DNA from 2 places in the Agarivorans sp. QJM3NY_33 genome. Region 1 is predicted to be linked to the other one. Evidence: predicted binding sites of a transcription regulator. Region 1 holds the regulator's gene; the other holds the start of a gene.
What was found. The regulator ArgR, encoded in region 1, controls arginine synthesis, uptake and breakdown. The targets are predictions, from matches to a motif close to ANTGAATANNTATTCANT.

Region 1 (4,119 bases):
CCTTTCTGTGTGTATTGCCAATCGGTCTCGGTTTTATATTACCAGTAACGGTGCTGATTCATTATGCTTTGGGTAATCTTGACGCTGGCCTGGAACAATATTTAAGTAATGCTTGGAATAGCTTTTCTTTAGCAGCCATGGCAGCGTTGTTTACAACGGCTTTAGGTTTGCTGCTGGCTTACGGTGTTCGCCTATCGAAAAGCCATAAGATGCGCAGTTTAGCTGAACTAGCGACTCTAGGTTATGCCATTCCGGGGGCGGTATTAGCGGTAGGGATCCTCTATCCTTTGGGTTTACTAGACAACGCCATCGATGGTTTGATGATCGCCTGGCTGGAACATCCGGTTGGATTAATATTTACGGGCAGCAGTGCTGCATTGGTATTGGCTTACGCCTTGCGTTTTATCGCCTTAAGTTATCGAACGCTAGATGCCAGTTTGACTAAAATCACCCCTGAGATGGATGATGCTTCGCGGGTATTAGGCAGTCGTTCGGGAAGAACCTTATGGCGTATTCACTTCCCTTTGCTCAGACCAAGCTTACTGACGGCGATGTTGTTGGTTTTTGTCGATAGCATGAAGGAACTGCCCATCACTCTTATTCTAAGACCATTCAATTTTAATACTTTGTCCACCCAAGTGTGGGACTTAGCCTCATTAGAACAGTTAGAACAGAGTGCTTTGGCGGCACTCACCATTTTGCTGGCTGGTATTATTCCGGTGATCATCATGAGTCGCAATATTGGTTTATCAGAGCCTCGTCGATAAGGAAGTTTAGCCTCCATGAGTATAGAGTTACGCCAAGTTAATCATTACTACGGTAAGCAGCAAGCACTAAAAGATGTTAGTTTAACGGTGGATAGCCACCAAATTGTTGCCTTACTTGGGCCATCAGGTTGTGGAAAAACCACCTTACTAAGATTGATTGCAGGTTTAGAACGTTTGCAAAGCGGTGAGCTTTATTTGCAACAAAAATTAGTGGCAGCGCCCGCTAAAGGGATTCATCTGCCTCCTGAGCAACGTGCGATAGGCATGATGTTCCAAGACTACGCGCTCTTTCCGCACATGACTGTTCGCGCTAATATTGAATATGGTTTCGCTACTCGTCAAGACCTACCGCAACGACGTCAATGGGTTCAAGATAGCTTAGCAAACATGGGCATGAACGGTTTGCTGGAGCGCTTCCCACACACTTTATCCGGAGGTCAGCAGCAACGTGTCGCCTTACTTCGGGCGCTTGCTCCTGAGCCAAGTACGCTGCTACTTGACGAACCATTCTCGGCCTTAGATGAGCATTTACGTCAACAGGTGCGAGAAGAAACCCTCGATATTTTAAAGAAGAGTGATACGCCGGCGTTAATGGTCACCCATGATCCTTTCGAGGCAATGTTTATTGCCGATCGAATTGTCGTGATGGAGCAGGGTAAAATCATTCAAGATGACACGCCACAACAACTCTACAATCAGCCAAAGAATGCTTTTGTTGCCGCTTTATTTGGCCCGAGTAATCGATTTTCCTCCAAGGTGCGGCAAGGAAAAGTGGTGACGGCTCTGGGCTCATTTGCGGCAGAGCAATTTGCCGACGAGCAAGCAGTTGAAGTGATCGTGCGGGCCAAAGATGTCATGGTTCATCAACTCGAAAATAGTGAGATGATTGAAGCAACTATCATTTCAGTTCATCCCATGGGTAACGAAACCCATTTTAGGCTGCGATTAGCCGCGCTACCAGAGCAGGTTTTACATGCTCGCATGCGCGATCATTGGCAGGCTGAACCTGGGGTTAAAGTTTGGTTATCGGTGGAACATTTAGCGGCTTTTGTCTTCCCCAAAGCTTAGTTTGGGGAAGGGGCCATTAGGTGCTAACTGATTTCGAATAGTTCTTTGACTGATTGAAATACGTCAGCAATGTCAATTTGACGGGTAGGGGTGATAAAAATGGTATCGTCTCCGGCAATGGTGCCAAGGATCCCTTCGGCCTTACCTAAAGAATCCAATAGGCGAGCAATTAATTGTGCAGCCCCTGGGCTGGTATGAATGACAATTAGTGCATCGTTGAAGTCCATTTCTAAAACCAAGATTTTAAGTTGGCTAGAAACGGTCGGGACCCCCAATTCGGCAGGTAAACAGTAAACCATTTCCATCTTGGCATTGCGGGTGCGAACCGCCCCAAATTTGCTCAACATTCGTGAGACTTTAGATTGGTTAATGTTTTCAAAACCTTGCTCCTGCAAGGCGGTAACGATTTCAGCTTGCGAACCAAATCGTTCTTCTTTTAACAGTGATTTAAAGGCTTTTATTAACTGTTCTTGTTTATCGCTATATTTCATCGGTGATCCGAGCTTATAAATCCGCAGTTATTGTCGCCAACTTTAACTCTTATATCAACTTTATTCCCCTTTTGTGCATATAAATGCATAGTTTGGCACACTATTCGGTAGTGAAGTTCTCGCTATGAGTTGTTCGAGTGAGCAAAGCTGCATTATCATAGTTGTAAAGACATGATGAGTAATCACTTATGCGCTGCAAATTTTTGTTATTTCTATCCTTAATATTGATACATTTTGCTCAGGCAGAGGAGCTACCATTACGGGTTGTCACCGAAGCTTCATATCCGCCTTTTGAGTCGTTTGACCAAAATAAGCAGCTGGTGGGTTTTGATATCGATCTCGCGAAGGCCCTCTGTATGCAGATGAAAAGAGAGTGTCAGTTTTATCACCAACCCTTCGATAGTCTATTGGGCAGTGTGGCGGTCGGGCACTATGATTTTGCGATTTCAGCCTTGGATATTACTGAGCCTCGCCAGCGTTTAGTGAATTTTAGCCACGCTTATTTTGACAATATCGCAGTCTATATTACCAAAGCTGAGTATAAGCTCACATCTCAGTCGGTGGTTGCAGTACAGAATGGTTCCAGTTTCCAGCGTTTCTTGCGTCGCCAACGTAAAGCCATATTCTCTATTTCTTACCCTAGTTATCAATTGGCTTTGCAGGATTTGCTGCAAGATCGTATTGATGCTGTGCTGCTGGATTCTGCTGCGGCGCATTATTGGTTAGTAAAACACCCACAATATGTGCTCCAAACTGATAGAACTTATCCAGCAAGTGGTTTAGGTATTGCTGTGTCGAAACAAGATCAGCGTTTACTCCAGAAAATTAACGATGCATTGAAAGTGTTAAAAAGTAATGGCGAGTATCAGGCTATCTACCAAGCTTATTTTAAGTAGCAAATACAGTTAGACCAAGGTCTAAAACGAGTTGTTAAAGTGTGATTGAGTCGGTCTTTTAGTGTTTTATAGTTGCTTTAAAAATGTTGCTAAATTGTATTTCTTTATAGATTCCGCTATCTTGTGTGTGTCTTTAAAGATTACCCCTCTACCACAATAAAAAAGCATGGAGAAGTTGGATGAAAGTAGCCGTATTAGGTGCCGCTGGCGGAATAGGTCAAGCCCTTTCATTACTATTAAAAACTCAATTACCTGCGGGTTCTGAACTTTCACTTTATGATATCGCTCCTGTTACTCCTGGGGTTGCGGTTGATTTGAGCCATATCCCGACTCAAGTCGCAATACAAGGATTTGCAGGAGAAGACCCGACACCTGCCTTGGAAGGTGCTGACATTGTATTAATTTCAGCGGGTGTGGCGCGTAAACCTGGAATGGATCGCTCTGATTTATTTAACATTAATGCAGGTATTGTTAAAAATTTAATTGAAAAAGTTGCCGCGACTTGCCCAAGCGCGTGTATTGGTATTATCACCAACCCTGTCAATACGACTGTGCCTATTGCCGCGGAAGTACTAAAAAAGGCGGGTGTTTACAATAAGAGTAAACTTTTTGGGGTGACAACCCTCGATGTGATCCGCTCAGAAACTTTTATTGCGGAAGCCAGAGGCCTCAACCCTGCAGATATAAAACTTAATGTGATTGGTGGTCACAGCGGGGTGACAATTTTACCTTTGCTATCGCAACTAGACGGTATTGAATTTAGCGATGATGAAATCGCTGCCATGACCACGCGAATTCAAAATGCGGGCACCGAAGTCGTGGAAGCCAAAGCTGGTGGTGGCAGTGCTACGCTTTCGATGGGGCAGGCCGCAGCACGTTTTTGTCTCTCTTTAGTGA
Region 2 (4,119 bases), 890 kb from region 1:
TCTAAAGTAAGCGCAAAGCACAGACATTGATATCAGCCTTTGCTTACTTTGAACACCTACCTCATTGAAGCACCGTTATTTGCGATTTGTATTTGGTTAGTTTTTAGCGATTTAGCTATTTAAATGCGTATGAGTAATGCTCACATCGTCATCAATCGATTTCACTTCGATCGGGTTTGTCGGGTTTGGTAAATGATGTTTTGAAGTTTATTGTGTCATCTGATGTTCTCGGGGGCTTTGGTTTGACCATTTGATTGAAAACAGTGCAGCAAGATATATCGCCTGATGTGTTGTTTATGCGGTGTTCTTCGGTTCGCTTGCTGGTTCAGAAAGAATTGTGCTCGCTGCATTTTTGGACGTATATCTATCAAAAATACAGCGAACTGTTCGAAAGCTGTACGAACAAAAGAAAACTGGCAAAAAAGGTTTGACTATATTTTTGGAAGCAGTAATATCTGCATCCGAAATCGCGGTGAGGTGGCCGAGTGGCCGAAGGCGCTCCCCTGCTAAGGGAGTATAGGGTTTGTAGCCCTATCGAGGGTTCGAATCCCTCCCTCACCGCCATCGATTTCAACGCGCGTGTAGCTCAGCTGGATAGAGTACCTGGCTACGAACCAGGCGGTCGGAGGTTCGAATCCTTCCACGCGCGCCATATTTAAAGTAGAATGATTTCGGTCGTTCTTATATAAACAGTTTTTTTGTGCGCGTGTAGCTCAGCTGGATAGAGTACCTGGCTACGAACCAGGCGGTCGGAGGTTCGAATCCTTCCACGCGCGCCATTATTTTAAAAGCTCATAGTTCATGTGAGCTTTTTTTATTCAAGTGTTTCTGTGCGCGTGTAGCTCAGCTGGATAGAGTACCTGGCTACGAACCAGGCGGTCGGAGGTTCGAATCCTTCCACGCGCGCCATTATTTACAATAGAATGAGTGATCATTCTTATATTGCAGTGTTTTTGCGCGCGTGTAGCTCAGCTGGATAGAGTACCTGGCTACGAACCAGGCGGTCGGAGGTTCGAATCCTTCCACGCGCGCCATTCTTCTTAAAATCAGTGTTATGCTGATTTTGTTGGAGTGAAATCGTGGTGAGGTGGCCGAGTGGCCGAAGGCGCTCCCCTGCTAAGGGAGTATAGGGTTTGTAGCCCTATCGAGGGTTCGAATCCCTCCCTCACCGCCATCGATTTCAACGCGCGTGTAGCTCAGCTGGATAGAGTACCTGGCTACGAACCAGGCGGTCGGAGGTTCGAATCCTTCCACGCGCGCCATTCTTTAAGAGGCTCACCATTAATGTGAGTTTTTTATTCAAGTGTTATCTGTGCGCGTGTAGCTCAGCTGGATAGAGTACCTGGCTACGAACCAGGCGGTCGGAGGTTCGAATCCTTCCACGCGCGCCATCTCCTTTCTATGACTTCTCTTTTGTTTACTGCTCTAAAGCGGTTTCGATGCGCTTATGCTCTTACAAATATTGTATTTGCGCTCAGCTAATCATCATCGACATTCGATGAATGACATCGATATTTAGAATTGTTATTGGTTGATCGATAGCTTTGAATCTGCGCGCAGACGGCGGCCTCTTCAATGAGTTGATTCATTTTTGTTGCGTTTTGCTTAAAAGCCAAGTCCCTCACTATTATTTGATATTAATTTGTCGAAGCTGGCTTCATAGCTATCATTGATAGCGCGCTAAGGTTTTTAAATTAGGGTATTTTTTTAGCCTTTAGTGATACCTGCTTGTGAATAATTTGATGGTTTATAGGGGACATTTTTATATTACGAAGTTAGGATCTCTAGTTGAAATTGGTATTCATCTCTTATTCAGCTTCATTTTGTAACTGTTGTGATCCTGCAGGCTTCTTTTAGTTTAGCTAAGCTGGTAAATTAGCTTATAAATCGGACAATAATCTGTATCGCGATGAATGTTAACAGCTTGTTAATATATAGCTTATTTAGCCTTGTCAGGTTTCGCCGTCACTAGATTATGAATTTTCCTATTGATAAAATAAAATTAACAATACTAATATTTTGAATATTTATTCAAATTCCAGTTTGATTTTTGTCAGTTTGCATGTAATTCTTACGGCAATCTTAAAGGATGTGGATTAATAATATGATAGATATGACCGAGCTGTTGTTGGAAGCAGCCACACTTATGGGGATCGGGATGGTCGCCGTGTTTGCTTTCCTATCGTTGCTTATTTTAGCCGTTTTAGGTCTTGCCAAATTAGCTCCGCCATTGATCGAACCAACCAAGCCTAGTCACTCGTCTTCTACTTCGACTAAACAAGCCAATAATACCGCCGTTGTTGCTGCGATCTCTGCAGCGGTTCAACAGTACCGGAAGGCTCAATAACTAAAGGGGATTTAACGCAATGTCTAAACCACTTGCTTTAACCGATGTTGTGCTACGTGATGCGCACCAATCATTGCTAGCAACCCGTCTTCGTATTGAAGATATGTTGCCCATTGCTGAGCAATTAGACCAAATTGGTTATTGGTCTCTGGAGACATGGGGTGGGGCGACCTTCGATGCTTGTATTCGTTATCTGGGTGAAGATCCATGGGAGCGTCTGCGAGAACTGAAAAAAGCCATGCCAAATACCAAGCAACAGATGTTGCTACGGGGACAAAATTTATTGGGTTACCGGCATTATGCTGACGATGTGGTCGAACGTTTTGTAGAGCGCGCAGTTAAAAATGGGATGGATGTTTTTCGTATCTTCGATGCGATGAACGATCCTCGTAACTTTCAAACGGCGGTAAAAGCGGCGCTTGATTGTGGGGCGCATGCCCAAGGAACGATTTCTTACACCACTAGTCCGATTCACTCTATCGAAAACTGGGTTGATTTGGCGAAGCGTTTGGAAGACCTTGGTTGTCATTCGATTGCAATTAAGGATATGTCTGGCCTACTTAAGCCTTATGAAGCTGAGGCATTAATTAAACGTCTGAAAGCCGATACTGACGTAGAGATAGCTTTGCATTGTCATGCGACCACGGGTTTAAGTCTACCGACTCATATGAAGGCCATTGAAGCCGGGGTGGATATTATTGATACTGCCATTTCTTCGATGAGCTGTACCTATGGACATAGCCCAACAGAAACCATCGTGGCGATGCTAGAAGGGACTGAGCGTGACACTGGTTTAGATCTGACGAAATTGGAAGCCATTGCCGCTTACTTCCGTGAAGTTCGTAAGAAGTATGCGAAGTTTGAGGGCAGCTTGAAGGGGGTTGATTCTCGGATCCTGATTGCGCAAGTGCCTGGTGGGATGCTGACGAACATGGAAGGCCAACTGAAAGAGCAGGGTGCGGCCGATAAAATGGACCAAGTACTGGCAGAGATCCCTAAAGTTCGTAAAGATTTAGGTTATATCCCGCTAGTCACGCCAACCTCACAAATTGTGGGCACGCAAGCGGTGATTAATGTGCTTACCGGGGAGCGCTATAAAACCATTACCAAAGAGACGGCTGGTATTTTAACTGGTCATTACGGTAAAGCTCCCGGCGAACTCAATAGTGAACTACAAAAACGAGTGCTTGATGGCGAACAAGCCATTACTTGTCGTCCAGCTGATTTACTCGAAGCTGAAATGGAACGTTTAGAGTCTGAAATAAAACAACATTCAGCAGACAAAGGCTTTAAGCTGGCAGATGCGGTGATTGACGACGCTTTAACTTATGCCTTATTCCCACAAATCGGCTTGAAATTTCTGGAGAATCGTGGCGATGCATCCGCTTTTGAGCCGATGCCTAGCGCCGATGACGTTAAGCCCGCGCCCGCGGTTGCTGTTAAGCAAGGTTCTGTCGAGACTTATTCGGTACGGGTCGATGGGCAGCTTTACACCGTTGATGTCGGTCCTGAAGGCTCCATTGATGGAGTGGCGGCTGTAAGTTCTTCTGCGCCTGCAAGCCCTGTGGCGGTCCCAACTGGCGGTGAAGCACTGCCGGCACCATTAGCTGGAAATATTTTTAAAGTCTTGGCCAAACCTGGGGTGCAAGTTCAGGAAGGTGACGTATTGTTGATCATGGAAGCAATGAAAATGGAAACCGAAATTCGTTCCGCTAAAACCGGGGTGGTTGCAGAGGTTCTAGTTAAAGAAGGTGATGCGGTAGCGGTAGGCG

Region 2: a site for ArgR is predicted at 2,019-2,036, ahead of ACRRSY_RS14645 (OadG family transporter subunit). Genes of this name have one in related genera too.

What each region holds. Positions count from the first base shown of each region.
Region 1 is NZ_CP194039.2:4,154,287-4,158,405, reverse strand. Features, by position in the region: gene ACRRSY_RS18615 (ABC transporter permease) at 1-767, shown strand, start outside; gene ACRRSY_RS18610 (ABC transporter ATP-binding protein) at 783-1,835, shown strand; gene argR (transcriptional regulator ArgR) at 1,859-2,326, opposite strand; gene ACRRSY_RS18600 (transporter substrate-binding domain-containing protein) at 2,515-3,222, shown strand; gene mdh (malate dehydrogenase) at 3,402-4,119, shown strand, end outside.
Region 2 is NZ_CP194039.2:3,260,709-3,264,827, reverse strand. Features, by position in the region: tRNA gene ACRRSY_RS14685 (tRNA-Ser) at 472-564, shown strand; tRNA gene ACRRSY_RS14680 (tRNA-Arg) at 576-652, shown strand; tRNA gene ACRRSY_RS14675 (tRNA-Arg) at 703-779, shown strand; tRNA gene ACRRSY_RS14670 (tRNA-Arg) at 833-909, shown strand; tRNA gene ACRRSY_RS14665 (tRNA-Arg) at 958-1,034, shown strand; tRNA gene ACRRSY_RS14660 (tRNA-Ser) at 1,082-1,174, shown strand; tRNA gene ACRRSY_RS14655 (tRNA-Arg) at 1,186-1,262, shown strand; tRNA gene ACRRSY_RS14650 (tRNA-Arg) at 1,315-1,391, shown strand; gene ACRRSY_RS14645 (OadG family transporter subunit) at 2,105-2,347, shown strand; gene oadA (sodium-extruding oxaloacetate decarboxylase subunit alpha) at 2,367-4,119, shown strand, end outside.